One region of the Bradyrhizobium sp. MOS001 genome, then DNA from elsewhere that is predicted to be linked to it. Evidence: riboswitches for the same ligand, from Rfam matches in the RefSeq annotation. Region 1 holds a riboswitch; the other holds the start of a gene.
What was found. A riboswitch is a leader RNA that binds a small molecule or an ion and turns the genes downstream of it on or off. The one in region 1 is predicted to bind glycine.

Region 2: linked by a shared signal. The riboswitch ahead of CT676_RS39465 (D-amino acid dehydrogenase) and the one ahead of gcvT (glycine cleavage system aminomethyltransferase GcvT) in region 1 are both predicted to bind glycine.

Annotation. Positions count from the first base shown of each region.
Region 1 covers NZ_SPVJ01000019.1:8,135-15,772, forward strand. The annotation lists gene gcvP (aminomethyl-transferring glycine dehydrogenase) at 1-1,967, opposite strand, end outside; gene gcvH (glycine cleavage system protein GcvH) at 2,148-2,516, opposite strand; gene gcvT (glycine cleavage system aminomethyltransferase GcvT) at 2,527-3,675, opposite strand; glycine riboswitch at 3,838-3,926, opposite strand; gene alaS (alanine--tRNA ligase) at 4,160-6,838, shown strand; gene CT676_RS22750 (cyclic nucleotide-gated ion channel) at 6,845-7,638, shown strand, end outside.
Region 2 covers NZ_SPVJ01000063.1:25,143-32,780, forward strand. The annotation lists gene CT676_RS39450 (ABC transporter ATP-binding protein) at 1-644, opposite strand, end outside; gene CT676_RS39455 (ABC transporter permease) at 659-1,546, opposite strand; gene CT676_RS39460 (ABC transporter permease) at 1,567-2,508, opposite strand; gene CT676_RS39465 (D-amino acid dehydrogenase) at 2,690-3,991, opposite strand; glycine riboswitch at 4,059-4,173, opposite strand; glycine riboswitch at 4,177-4,280, opposite strand; gene CT676_RS39470 (M20/M25/M40 family metallo-hydrolase) at 4,375-5,505, opposite strand; gene CT676_RS39475 (ABC transporter substrate-binding protein) at 5,773-7,383, shown strand; partial or broken gene CT676_RS39480 (glycosyltransferase family 39 protein) at 7,597-7,638, shown strand, end outside.

The sequences.
Region 1 (7,638 bases):
TCCTCGAACACGCCATGCGTCGAGGGATAGGTGATCATCACCGCGGCGAGATCTTTCGAGTGCTTTTCGGCCTTGGCGCGGAGATCATTGACGTCGACGTCGCCGTTCTTCTCGCAAGCGACCACCACCACGTCCATGCCGACCATCGCGGCCGAGGCCGGGTTGGTGCCGTGGGCGGAGGAGGGGATCAGGCAGATTTTTCGGTGCGTCTCGCCGCGCGCGGCATGATAGCCGCGGATCGCGAGCAGCCCGGCATATTCGCCCTGTGCGCCGGAATTCGGCTGCAGCGAGATCGCGTCATAGCCGGTGATATCGCACAGCCATTTTTCCAGCCGCGCGAACAGCGCGTGATAGCCCTTGGCCTGCTCGCGCGGCGCGAACGGATGCAGGGACCCGAACTCCGGCCAGGTCAGCGGCATCATCTCGGTCGTCGCGTTCAGCTTCATCGTGCAGGAGCCGAGCGGGATCATGGCGCGGTCGAGCGCGAGGTCGCGATCGCTGAGCTTGCGCATGTAGCGCAGCATCTCGGTTTCCGAGCGATGCGCGTGGAACACGGGATGGGTGAGGAAGGCGGTGGTGCGCTTGAGCGACTCCGGCAGCGCCTCGCGCGTGGTGGCGTCGATCTCGGCATAGGTGAGCGTGCCGCCGAATGCGCGCCAGACCGCTTCGACGGTTGCCGGCGTTGTGGTCTCGTCGAGCGCGATGCGCAACGCCGTCTCACCGACGCTCAGGTTGATCTTCTCGGCAGCCGCGCGCGCGACGATCTCGGCGCGCTTGGCACCGGCGTCCACGCTGAGCGTGTCGAAGAAGCTATCCGACTGCGGCGCAAAGCCGAGCTTGCGCAAGCCCGCTGCGAGCACGGCGGCGCGGCGATGCACGTTGCGCGCGATCTGCGAGAGACCCTCGGGGCCGTGATAGACCGCGTACATCGAGGCGATCACGGCGAGCAGCACCTGCGCGGTGCAGATGTTGGAGGTCGCCTTCTCGCGGCGGATGTGCTGCTCGCGGGTCTGCAGCGCGAGGCGATAGGCCGGCATCCCGCGCGAGTCCACGGAGAGGCCGACGATGCGGCCGGGCAGCGAGCGCTTCAGTGCATCGCGCACCGCCATATAGGCCGCGTGCGGCCCGCCATAACCCATCGGCACACCGAAGCGCTGCGCCGAGCCGATCGCGATGTCGGCGCCCAACTCGCCGGGCGAGGCGAGCAGCGTCAGTGCCAAGAGATCGGCGGCAACGATCGCGAGCGCGCCCTTGGCCTTCAACGTCGCGATCGCGGGCCTGAGGTCGCGCACGGCGCCCGAGGAGCCCGGATATTGCAGCAGCGCGCCGACCACGTCGGCCTTGTCGAGATCGGCGAGGGGATCACCGACGATCAGGGTCCAGCCCAGCGGCTCGGCGCGGGTGCGCATCACCGCCAGCGTCTGCGGATGCACGTCCTTGTCGACGAAGAAGGCTTTTGCTTCGACCCGCGAGTGGCGCTCGGCGAGCGCCATGGCTTCGGCCGCGGCGGTCGCCTCGTCGAGCAGCGAGGCGTTGGCGACGTCGAGCCCGGTGAGGTCGCAGATCATGGTCTGGAAGTTGAGCAGCGCCTCCAGCCGGCCCTGGCTGATCTCGGGCTGGTAGGGCGTGTAGGCCGTGTACCAGGCCGGGTTCTCCAAAATGTTGCGCTGGATCACCGCGGGCAAAACCGTGCCGGAATAGCCCTGGCCGATCAGCGAGGTGAAGACCTGGTTCTCTCGCGCGAGCTCGGCCATGTGCGCGATCGCCTCGGTCTCGCTCAAGGGCTTGCCGAGGTCGAGCGGGGCGGTCTGCCGGATCGAGGCCGGCAGCGTCTCCGCCATCAGGGCGTCCACGCTCTTGGCGCCGACGGCCTCCAGCATTGCGGTGACGTCGCGCGCCGACGGGCCGATGTGGCGGCGAACGAAGGTGGCGGCGGTGTCGCCATTGGATTTGCGGTGCGCGGTCATCATGGGTCCTCGCTTTAGATTTCGCTGTCGCCGTCATGCCCCGCGAAGGCGGGGCATCCAGTAAACGCAGGCGTCACGGCTTGAGCCGAGAAGCCGCGGCGTACTGGATCACCCGCCCCAGTGCGCAGTGCGCACAAGGCGGGTGATGACACCGAATATGAGGTCAGAGTTCGCTTCATCTCACGCCGTATGTGCCTTGTAGGCGGCCTCATCCATGAGGCCGCCGAGCTCGCTCTTGTCGGCAATTCTGATCTTGAAGAACCACGCCTTGCCTTGCGCGTCCGAGTTCACCAGCGCCGGCTCGGCGGCGAGCGCGTCGTTGGTCTCGAGCACTTCGCCCGTAACAGGCGCGTAGACGTCGGAGGCGGCCTTCACCGACTCCACGACGGCGGCGGCTTCGGCCTTCTTCAGCGCACGGCCGGCTTTGGGCAGCTCGACGAACACGACGTCGCCGAGCTGGGACTGCGCGTAGTCGGTGATGCCGACGGTGGCGACGTCGCCGTCGATGGCCAGCCATTCGTGGTCGGAGGTGTACAGCGTCGTGGTCATTGTCTTGTCCTCAGCGTTTGTAGGTGTTTTTCACGAAAGGCATGGCGGCGACCGTGAGCGGCAGCCGCTGGCCGCGCACCTCGGCGAACAGTTTTGTATCGAGCGCGCTCGATGCCGTGGGCACGTAGCCCATCGCGACCGGCGCATTCAGGCTCGGGCCGAAGCCGCCCGAGGTGACCTTTCCGATCGGCTCGCCGCCGGCGTCATCCGCAAACAGCAGCGCGCCCTCGCGCACCGGCGCGCGGCCTTCCGTACGCAGGCCGACGCGGCGGCGGCTTGCGCCGTTATCGAAATGAGCGAGGATCGCATCAGTGCCGGGAAAGCCGCCGGTGCGCGCGCCGCCGCTGCGGCGACTCTTCTGCACCGACCATTCCAGCGCGGCCTCGACCGGCGTGGTGGCGGTGTCGATGTCGTGGCCGTAGAGGCAGAGCCCGGCTTCCAGCCGCAGGCTGTCGCGGGCCCCTAAGCCGATCGGCATCACATCGGGATTGTCCAGCAGCGTTTTGGCGAGGCGCTCGGCATCGGCCGCGGGGACCGAAATCTCGAACCCGTCCTCGCCGGTGTAGCCGGAGCGCGAGACGAAGCAGTCGAGGCCGGCGACCTTGTGCGGGCCGGCATCCATGAACTTCATGGCGGGCGCCTCTGCACACAATTTCGCCAGCACCGCTTCCGCCTTCGGGCCCTGCAGCGCGATCAGGGCGCGGTCTTGAAGCGAATCGATGATGCAGTCGTCCGAGAGATGCGCGCGCAGATGCGCCTCGTCCGCTTCCTTGCAGGCGGCGTTGACGACCAGGAACAGGTGATCGCCGAAATTGGCGACCATCAGATCGTCGAGAATGCCGCCGTCCGGATTGGTGAACTGGGCATAGCGCTGCCGTCCCGGGGCGATCGCCACGATATCCTGCGGCACCAGCCGTTCCAGCGCGCGGGCGGCGTCCTCGACCTTGCCCGACTTCGGCCGGAGCGCGAGCTGGCCCATATGGGAGACGTCGAACAGGCCGGCGGAGGAACGGGTATGGAGGTGCTCTTTCAGGACGCCCGCGGGGTACTGAACGGGCATGTCATAGCCCGCGAACGGCACCATCTTGCCGCCGAGGGAGACATGAAGCCCGTGAAGGGGCGTACGTTTGAGGGAATCTTGGTCGTGGCGCGCAAGCATTACGGGGCCCTCGGCGGTTCCCCGGGGACGATTCCCCGATGGACACCAGTCGAAGCCCCATCTGTCGCTGTGCCTGAGAGTATTATCCCGTCGGCGGACGCAGTCCGGGCCAACCCTTATGAAAAGGTATTTGCCCGTCGGCGCCTCTTTCCAGATGTCGTCAAAGCCACGCGGTCCTTTTGCCTGAGAGTTTCCGGGGCGGTTGCTCCTTCGGCGCCGGCACCAAAGCCGGTCTCTCCCGACGTGGCCGTACGATACAGATGGGTACAGACCACAGGCCGGCCAAGCCTGTCAACGCGCACCTGGCGGCTTTCAACGGGATTGCAAACGGGATTGCGCGCCTGCGGCAACTCACTGATCTCCTTGCACAGTTTCTGGACAGCGCAGCTGGCCTTGTCTAAAAGCGCTTTGACCCGCAGATATCAGCCCAAATGCCCGGTTTGGATGGCGTATCGCGGGTCCAAGCACACCCGATTGGATGAACATGAGCGGCGTCAACGAGATCAGGTCGACCTTTCTGAACTTCTTTGCCGAGAACGGCCACGAGATCGTGTCGTCCTCGCCATTGGTGCCGCGCAACGATCCCACGCTGATGTTCACCAATGCCGGCATGGTGCAGTTCAAGAACGTCTTCACCGGCGTCGAGAAGCGGCCCTATCAGCGCGCCACCACGTCGCAGAAATGCGTGCGCGCCGGCGGCAAGCACAACGACCTCGACAATGTCGGCTACACCGCGCGCCATCTCACCTTCTTCGAGATGCTCGGCAATTTCTCGTTCGGCGACTATTTCAAGGAGCGCGCGATCGAGCTGGCCTGGACCCTGATCACGCGGGAGTTCGGGCTCAAGAAGGACAAGCTGCTCGTCACCGTCTACCACACCGACGACGAGGCGGCCGGGCTGTGGAAGAAGATCGCGGGCTTCTCCGACGACCGCATCATCCGCATCCCGACCTCGGACAATTTCTGGGCGATGGGCGACACCGGGCCGTGCGGCCCGTGCTCGGAGATCTTCATCGACCGCGGCGACCACATCTGGGGCGGACCTCCGGGCTCGCCGGAAGAGGATGGCGATCGCTTCCTCGAATTCTGGAATCTCGTGTTCATGCAATACGAGCAGGTGACGAAGGAGGAGCGCGTGGATCTGCCGCGTCCCTCGATCGACACCGGCATGGGGCTGGAGCGCATGGCCAGCATCATGCAGGGCGTCGACAGCGTGTTCGAGACCGATCTGTTCCGCCATCTGATCGATGCGACGTCGTCGGCGCTCGGCGCCGGGCCGAATGAGCAGACCGTGGCCTCGTTCCGCGTCATTGCCGACCATTTGCGTTCCTCGGCCTTCCTGGTCGCGGATGGCGTGCTGCCCTCCAACGAGGGCCGCGGCTATGTGCTGCGCCGGATCATGCGCCGCGCGATGCGCCATGCGCAGCTGCTGGGTGCCAAAGAGCCGCTGATGCATCGCCTGGTCTGGGCGCTGGTCCGCGAGATGGGCCAGGCCTATCCCGACCTGATGCGCGCGGAGAATCTGATCGAGGAAACGCTGCGGCTGGAAGAGACCCGCTTCCGCAAGACGCTGGTGCGCGGCCTTGCCATCCTCGACGAGAAGAGCGCGTCCCTGAAGAAGGGCGACATGTTTGACGGCGACGTCGCCTTCACGCTGTACGACACCTACGGTTTCCCGCTCGACCTGACCCAGGACGCACTGAAATCGCGCGGCATCGGCGTCGACCAGGCCTCCTTCACCGACGCGATGGAGCGCCAGAAGGCCAAGGCGCGCGAGTCCTGGAAGGGTTCGGGCGAGGCGGCTTCCGAAGCGATCTGGTTCCCGCTGCGCGAGAAGCTCGGGGCCACCGAATTCCTCGGCTATGAGACCGAGAGTGCCGAAGGCGTGGTCTCCGCGCTGGTGAAGGACGGCCAGGAAACCGCGAGCCTCAAGGCCGGCGAGACCGGCGCGATCGTGCTCAACCAGACGCCGTTCTACGCGGAATCAGGCGGTCAGGTCGGCGACACCGGCGTGCTCAGCGGCGAGGGCGGCATCAAGTTCCGCGTCACCGACACGCAGAAGAAGCTCGGCGATCTCTTCGTTCACGTCGGCACCGTGGAGAGCGGCGAGCTGAAGCTCGGCACCGCGCTGCAGCTCGAGGTCGATCACGGCAGGCGTTCCTCGATCCGCGCGCACCATTCGGCAACGCATCTCATCCACGAGGCGCTGCGCCAGGTGCTCGGCGACCACATCGCCCAGCGCGGCTCGATGGTCGCGCCGGATCGTTTGCGTTTCGACTTCGTGCATCCGAAGCCGATCACGGCGGAAGAGCTTGCCCGCGTCGAGGACATCGCCAACGACGTGGTGCTGGAGAACGACGAAGTCACGACACGCGTGATGGGAGTCGATGAAGCGCGCGAGGCCGGCGCGCGCGCGCTGTTCGGCGAAAAGTATGGCGACGAGGTCCGCGTCGTCTCGATGGGCCGGACCGCGCGGGAGCGCGGCACCAACGCGCTCGGCTGGTCCGTCGAGCTCTGCGGCGGCACCCATGTGAAGCGCACCGGCGACATCGGCCTGATCACGCTGACCGGCGAGAGCGCGGTCGCCTCCGGCGTGCGCCGCATCGAGGCGCTGACCGGCAACTACGCGCGCAGGCACGCCAACGAGACCATGGCGCTGGCGAAGACCGCGGCCAACGAGCTGCGCACCTCGATCGACGACGTCCCGGCGCGCATCACAGCCCTGATGGAGGAGCGCAAGAAGCTCGAGCGCGAGCTCTCCGACGCCCGCAAGAAGCTCGCGATGGGCGGCGGTACATCCGTCGGGAACGGCGCAGCCGCAGGCGTGCGCGAGGTCGGCGACGTCAAGCTGATGGCGCGCGCGGTCGAGGGCATCGAGATGAAGGATCTCAAGAGCCTTGCGGACGACGGCAAGAAGCAGATCGGCTCCGGCGTGGTCGCCATCGTCGGCGTCACCGAGGACGGCAAGGCCGGGATCGTGGTCGGCGTCACCGCCGATCTCACCGCGCGCTTCAATGCCGTGAACCTGGTGCGCGTCGCCTCCGAGGCGCTCGGCGGCAAGGGCGGCGGCGGCCGGCCCGACATGGCGCAGGCTGGCGGTCCCGATGGCGCCAAGGCGCCCGAGGCGCTCGCGGCGATCGAAAAAGCGATGGCAGGCGCGTAAACGGCCATGCGCCTCGTTCCGCGAGGACGTGGCTCGGCCGATCCCAACCTAAGGGATCGCCTGTACGAATTGCTGGAGCACGATCCGCTCGCCTACTCGATCGGGTCGCGCTTCATCCAGGTGATCATCAGCGTCATCGTGCTCGACGTGGTCGCGATGATCCTCGCCTCGGTGCCGGAGCTCGACGCGCGGTTCGACACGCTGTTCAGCGCGGTCGCCGTCCTCGCCGTCATCGTGTTCGCGCTCGAATATCTGGCGCGGCTGTGGACCGTGGCGGGGCACACCCAGCGCAACGGCTCCGCGCTGTCCGACCGGCTCTCTTATGCCTTCTCCGCGCTCGGTATCATCGACCTCATGGCGTTCCTGCCGGCCGCGATCGTGCTGGCCACCGGCCGGCACGCGACGCTGGCTGGGCTCGGCGTGCTGCCGTTCTTCAAGCTGATCCGTTATTCGCCGGCGATGCGCTCGCTGCTCGCGGCCATCCATGCCGAGCGGCGTGCGCTGATCGGCTGCATCGTCATCCTGATCGGCGTGGTACTGACCTTCGCCTCGCTGCTCTACGCCATCGAGCGTGATGTGCAGCCCAGCAAGCTCGGCACCATTCCGGACGCGATGTGGTGGGCAATCGTGACGCTCGGCACCGTCGGCTATGGCGACGTCGTGCCGGTGACGCCGCTCGGCAAATTCATCTCGGTGTTCGCGATCATCTCAGGCTTTGCCATGATCGCGCTGCCGGTCGCGATCATCTCAACCGCCTTCGCCGAGGAGGTAAGGCGGCGCGATTTCGTGGTGACCTGGGG
Region 2 (7,638 bases), on a different contig from region 1:
TGGGTGATGAACAGGACGGCCGTGCCGTGATCGCGCTGGAGGTCGCGGATCAGCGTCAGGATCTGCTTCTGCGTGGTGACGTCGAGCGCGGTGGTCGGCTCGTCGGCGATGAGCAGCTTCGGCTCTAGCACCAGCGCCATCGCGATCATGATGCGCTGGCGCTGGCCGCCGGACAGGCGATGCGGATAGGAGGCAAAGATGCGCTCGACCTGGGGCAGGCGGACCTGCTCCATCATGTCGAGGATGCGCTTCTTCCGCGCCTTTGCGTCGAGATTGGTGTGGGCGCGCAGGACTTCGTCGATCTGGCGGCCGACCGGCACCACCGGATTGAGCGCGGTCATCGGCTCCTGGAAGATCATCGCCATCTGCGTCGCGCGGAGCTGGCGCAGGCGGCGATCGGTCGCGGTGAGAATCTCTTCGCTGACGAGCTTGACGCTGCCGCCGGTTGGAACCAGCGTGCCCTTCGGCAGCAGGCCCATCGTGGTGAGCGAGGTCACCGACTTGCCCGAGCCGCTTTCGCCGACGAGACACAGTGTCTCGCCCTTATGCACCTGGATCGAGATCCCGTCGATGATGTTTGCACCCTTCGGCTTCTTGCCGATGGAGACGACGAGGTTGTTGATGTCGAGAACTGGGTTGGTCATCACTTGATCCGTCATCACTTGCCCTCCCGCTGCTTCATGCGGGGATCGAGGGCGTCGCGGGCGGCGTCGCCGATCAGATTGATGCTGAGGATGGCGATCGAGAGCAGCAGGCCCGGCCAGAAGATCAGCGTCGGCTTGAGCTGAAAATACTGACGGCCCTCGGCCATGATGTTGCCCCAGGTCGGCGTCTCCGGCGAGATACCGGCGCCGAGGAAGGAGAGAATGGCCTCGGTCAGGATCGCGGAGGCGCAGACATAGGTGCCCTGGACGATCAGCGGCGCGATCGTGTTCGGCATCAGATGGCGCCACATGATCTTCGGCAGGCTGGAGCCGACCGAGATCGCAGCCTCGACGTAAGGTTCCTCGCGCGCGGACAGCACGACCGAGCGCACCAGGCGTGCCACGCGAGGTATTTCGGGGATGGTGATCGCGACCAGCACGGTCCAGATGCTGGCGCCGGACAGCGACACCACGGCGATCGCGAGCAGGATGCTCGGCATCGCCATGAGGCCGTCCATGACGCGCATCAGGACGGCATCGACCAGCTTGAAGAAGCCGGAGACCAGGCCGATCGCAAGGCCGATGACGATCGACAGGATCGCCGAGCCGATGCCGATCAGGAGCGAGATGCGGCCGCCATAGATCACGCGCGACAAGAGGTCACGGCCATAGGCGTCGGTGCCGAGCAGGAACTGCGCCGAGGCCGGCTTCAGCCGCTGCGAGGGCGCAAGCTGGACCGGATCGTGCGGCGCGATCAGCGGCGCCAGGATCGAGACCAGCACGATCAGCGCGAGCAAGATTGTGGCCGCCGCGATGATCGGCGTCGAGGTGAGGAATCCGAAACGCGGCCGCAGCGGCGACGTGATCGGAATGGACGACTGGGGAAGGCTATCGACGGACATTTTTGTTGTTATCCTTAGCCCTAGTACCGGATCCGGGGATCGAGCAGCGTGTAGGCGACGTCGATCAGGAGATTGACGACGACATAGATCAGCGACGTCAGCAGGATCATCGCCTGGATGACTGGGTAGTCGCGCGCCAACACCGCGTCCACCGTGAGGCGGCCGATGCCGGGGATGTTGAACACGCTCTCGGTGACGACGACGCCGGAGATCAGCAGCGCAAAGCCGGTGCCGATCACGGTGATGACGGGCACCGCGGCATTGCGCAGCGCATGGCGCATCATCACGGCGACCTCGTTGATGCCCTTGGCGCGGGCGGTGCGGACGTAGTCCTCTCCGAGCACGTCGAGCATCGCCGCACGCGTCATGCGCGCGATCAGCGCAATGTAGATGAAGGAGAGCGCGCAGGTCGGCAGGATGATGCGCTCGAAGAACGGTCCAAAGCCGTTGAAGATGCTGCGGAAGCCCTGCACCGGCACCCAGCGCAGGTCGATCGCGAAGACCTCGATCAGGAGATAGCCGACCACGAACACCGGCACGGAGAAGCCGAGCACGGAGAGGCCCATCACGAAACGGTCGATCCAGGTGCCGTGCTTCCACGCCGCGATGACGCCCAGGGGCACGGCGACGATCACAGCGAGAATGATCGTCGAGAGCGCGATCGAGATCGACGGCTCGACGCGCTGGCTGATCATCTTCATGACTGGCAGGTTGGAGATCAGCGACGTCCCGAGATCGCCGTGCAGCAGCTTGTTCACCCAGGTGATGAATTGCACGATCAGCGGCTCGTTGAGGCCGAGCGAGTCGCGGATGCGTTCCAGCCGTTCCGGCGTCGCGTTATCGCCGGCGAGAATGGCGGCGGGATCACCCGGCGTCAGCCGCAGCAGCAGGAAGACGAACAGCGCGACGACGCCCATCACGGGCACCGCGGCCAGAACGCGGCGAATGAGATAACCTAGCATGCACCTATCTCCGGCTGCGGAACTTGTGGGGCCGAGAGGCCCCCGTGGAATCGGTTCTGTCTATCATGCACGCCTGTCACTCGGGCTGGAAAGCCGGCCGGAGAAGCCGACCTTTCGGGGCAAATTGTGTGCCAAGGGCAGGGCGGTCGCAAGAGGCCGCCGAGCCTCCGATATCGGCCACTCAGGATGCATGGCGGAACTCGCGCTCAACCCTGAGTGAGGGTGCGGTCGGCGGTGCGTTGAGCCCGCGCCAGCCGTCGATGGTCCCGGCAATCATCTGCGCGGTCGCCGCCGACAAGGTCCAGCCGAGATGGCCGTGGCCGGTGTTGAAGAACACGCCCGGCATGCGTCCTGCGCGCACCACGGGCATCATGTTCGGCATCATCGGCCGCAGCCCGGCCCAGGGCACGACCTTGGACGTTTCGACGCCGGGGAAGTTGCTGCGCACCCAGTCGACCAGCGGCTGCACGCGGTCGGCGCGGATGTCGCGGTTGAAGTCGTTGAATTCGGCGGTGCCTGCGACGCGGAAACGATCGGCGCCGAGCCGGCTGGTGACGATCTTGGCGGCTTCGTCGAGCAGGCTCACGGTCGGCGTCGCATTGCGGCTTGCGGCAGTGTCGAGCTGAACGGTGATCGAATAGCCCTTCACCGGATAGACGTTGACGCGCTCGTCGAGGAGGGCGGCGAAGTGGCGGCTGGCCACACCGGCGCAGACCACGACGCCATCAGCCTTCAGCATGCCGCGCGCGGATGCGACAGTGTCACTGGCCGAAAGATCAGCCCAGCCGATGACAAAGCCGCCACCTGCCTGGGCAATGGAATCGATGTTGGCTTCGTGGATAAAGGTCGCGCCGCGCCGCTTGCAGGCTTCCGCAAGTCCGCGCGTGAACTTGTGGATATCGCCGGTCGCATCCGACGGCGTGTAGAAGCCGCCAAAATAGTCCTTGCGCAGCGTCGGCTCGATGGCGCGGATCTCCTCCGGCGTCACCGGGCGGCGATCGAGCCCGCCTTCCTTCAATAGCGCATTGACCTGCAGGCCGGATTCAAAACCCTTCTTGTCGTGATAGATGTGCAGGATGCCGCGGCGTTCGAGATCGAAGTCGATGCCTTCGCGCTCCGCGATCTCGAACAGATGCTTGCGGGCTTCGATCGCGAGCCGGGTGGTCTGGACCGTGTTGGCGCGGTAGTTGCCGATATTGGCGACGAACTCGCTCATCCACGAATATTTGTGCCAGTTCGGCCGCGGGTTCATCAGCAGCGGCGCATCGCGCCGGAACATCCAGCGCAGGCCTTTCAGGATCGTGGCGGTGCTGTTCCAGACTTCGGCATTGCTGGCGGAGAGCTGTCCGCCATTGGCGAAGGACGTCTCCATCGCGGCGTAGCGGTGCTTGTCGAGCACCGTCACCTTGTATCCGCGTTCGAGCAGGGCATAGGCGGTCGTTACGCCGGTGATGCCGGCGCCGATGATGGCGATATGGGTCATAGCAGGTTCGGGGCTCCCGTGAGTTAGAGTCGGCTAACCGCCGGCCAAAGGCCGTTGGCGGCGCCCCATCTGTCACGGTTACCTGAGAGCTTGATCCGTTGCGGACCTCGGCGAGGTCAGCTCCGGACTATCCCCTTCGGTGGACGTCACGACCACATTGGCCGTGCCGCCTCTCTCCAGATCGTCCTGACGATACGGTCCTTTTGCCTGAGAGTTTCCGGGGCGGTTGCTCCGTCGGCGCCGCAACGAAAGCCTGAACTCTCGTTGCGATCTCTCCCGCATCGTCGCGTGGACAATCGAGCAGTACGATGCGCCTCATTTTTAGACAAGGCTAAATTTAAACCGCGACTGCCAACGCATTGTGCAGTGCGAAGGCTGCGTCGTCAGTCGAGCGTCGCCAGCAAGCCGGCCATCAGGCGCCCGCGTTCAACCAGGCTCTCGACCTCGATGAACTCCTCGAGCGTGTGGCCGTTGCCGCCGCGCACGCCGAGGCCGTCGAGCGTCGGGATGCCCATCGCACCGGTAAAGTTGCCGTCGGAGCCGCCGCCAGAGCTCGCATGCGGCAGATCGGTGCCGAGCGACTTGGCGATGCCGCGCGCCTTTTCATAAAGCGCCATGGTGCCGGCATCGGGCTCCCATACGGGGCGCGTGACGCCGCGCGTCACCTTGAACGTGACATCATTGGACGTGCCCGACAGCGCCAGCATCCGCTCGACGCCGCGGTCGAGATCGGCCTGGCGCTTGGCCATGGACAGCGCCTCGCCGGTGGCGGTCGTGGCAACGCAATTGACCCATTGTCCGCCGTGCACGACGCCGACCGAGAAGGTGCAGTCCTCCGTCGTCATCGCGTCGATGGCGAGGATCTGCCGCGCCATCTCGCGGATCGCCGAGCGTCCGGCCGACAATGTTGCGCCGGCATGGCTCGGTCGGCCCGTCGCTTCCAGATTGAAACGCGCGATGGCGTAACGTCCGGTGGTGACACCGTTGTCGGCGCGGCCCGGTTCGGGCACCAGCACATATTTGTTGCGCGCGGCTTCCGCTTCGATGATGTCCCGCGTCGAGGGCGTGCCGACTTCCTCGTCGGGCGTAAACAGCACGGTGATCGGCAGCGGCGTGGTGAAGGAAGCACGTGCCAGCTGGCGGATCGCTTCCAGCGAGAGATAGTTGCCGCCCTTCATGTCGTAGATGCCGGGGCCGTAGCACTTGTTGCCCTCGCGCCGCCATTTCAGCTTCTCGATGGTGCCGACCGGGTGGACGGTATCCATGTGGCCGGCGATCAGGATGCCCGGCTCGCCCTGTTTCGGATGCGGGAAGCGCGCGCGCATCACGCCGCCAAAGCCCTGTCGGCCGCTGATGCGTTCGATCGTCGCACCCATGATCGCCATATCCCGCGCTGCGATATCGAGCATGCGGTTGACGGCGCCCGCGTCCCAGGTCGGGCTCTCGCATTCCACCCAGGTGCGCAGGCCCTCAAGCATCGCCTCGGAATCGAAGGGAAGATTGGCTGGATTCATCTTAATGTCTCTCAAGCTTCGAAAGATGGAACGCGCATTGCATTGGCGCGGACGGGACTGGCGGAAAGCGTTGTAGAGCCAAACCGATCTTTGTGGAGCCCGTGGGCGCGCCGCTTGGGGCTGCAGCGAAACCGGATTGACGCGCTCAACACTGTCTGCAAGTCTCGAAAGACAAAGGCATCGCATGAGGTTAGTTCGCCTAAAGAACGAACCGAATGCTCAACCAATAACCTGCCTTTGAACAGTTTCACGTCAGGAGAAACTTTTATGTTGAGCTTGATGCGCCGGGGGCGTCGCGCGTTCGCCTCCACACTTGCGCTATCGGTCGTTGCGCTTTCGACGGCGATGGCCTCGCCGGTACTTGCCGCCGCCAGCAAGACCATCACCGCGGTGATGCATTCGGATCTGCGCATCATCGATCCGATTTTCACCACCGCCTACATCACGCGTGACCATGGCTACATGGTCTACGACACGCTGATCGCGACGGACTCGAATTTCAAGATCCAGCCGCAGATGGCGGACTGGAAGATCTCCGACGACAAGCTCACCTACACCTTCACGCTGCGCGACGGCCTGAAGTGGCACGACGGTACGCCGGTGACGGCGGAAGACTGCGCCGCTTCGCTGAAGCGCTGGGCCGCGGTCGACGGCATGGGCCAGCAGATGATGCAGTTTACTGCGAGCATCGAGGCGACCGACCCCAAGACGATCACGCTGAAGCTGAAGGAGCCCTACGGCCTCGTGCTCGAATCCATCGGCAAGCCGTCCTCGCGCGTCGCCTTCATGATGCCGAAGCGTCTCGCCGAAACGCCGCCGGACAAGCAGATCCCCGAGCAGATCGGCTCCGGTCCGTTCAAGTTCGTGCAGGGTGAATTCCAGCCCGGCGTGAAGGCGGTGTACGTCAAGAACACCGACTACGTGCCGCGCAAGGAGGCGTCGAGCTGGACTGCCGGAGGCAAGGTGGTCAAGGTTGATCGCGTCGAATGGATCACCATGCCGGATGCGCAGACCGCAGTGAACGCGCTGCAATCGGGCGACATCGACTTCATGGAAGTGCCGCCGTGGGATCTGCTGCCCGTCCTTGAAGGCAATGCCGACCTCAAGACCGAGACGCTGAACAAGTTCGGCTACCAGACCCTTGGGCGCATGAACTTCCTCTATCCGCCCTTCGACAATCCGAAGATCCGCCGTGCCGCACTTCTGGCGATGAACCAGAAGGACGTGCTCGACGCGCTCGTCGGCAATCCCAAATACTACAAGATCTGCGGTGCGTTCTTCATCTGCGATACGCCGTTCGCGACCGACGTCGGCTCGGAATCGCTGGTCAAGGGCAACGGCATGGCGGAAGCCAAGAAGGCGCTCGCCGAGTCCGGCTATGACGGCACGCCCGTCGTGGTCATGGTGCCCGGCGACGTCGTGACGCTGAAGGCGCAGCCGACGGTCGCGGTGCAGTTGCTCCGCGAGGCCGGCTTCAAGGTCGACGCGCAGGCGACCGACTGGCAGACGGTGGTCAGCAGGCGCGCCAGCCAGAAGCCTCCGAAGGAGGGCGGCTGGAACATGTTCTTCACCAACTGGGTCAGCGCCGACGTGTCCAACCCGATCGCCAATCTGTCGATCGGCGGGCAGGGCAAGAAGGGCTGGTTCGGCTGGGCGGAAAACGCCAAGATCGAGAAGCTCAAGGACGACTTCGTCCGCGCCGCCTCGCTCGACGATCAGAAGAAGATCGCGACCGAGATCCAGAAGGAAGCCTATGACCAGGTGATTTACGTGCCGCTCGGCCAGTATCTGGCGCCGAGCGCGTGGCGGAAGTCGCTCACCGGCGTGCTCGACGGCCCGGCGACGCCGGTGTTCTGGAACATCGACAAGACCGAGTAAGGCGAGGGCGCGCCCGCGCGCCTTCCCCGAGCGTTACGCGGCGTCGCTGTCATCAGCGGCGCCGTTTTCGTTTGTCAGCCTCGCGTCAGCTTTTAACTCTTCCAGTGTCCAATCATTGCTATTTGTTTCTGACTTGAAATAGATGTGCGCAGTTCGCACATCACTTCCTTCCTGCATTTGAGTCCCGTGTCGATTGATTTTTCATTTCGGGCGATGGCCGAGCGGTCCGATCGCGCGCCGGCGCGATGGCGGCGG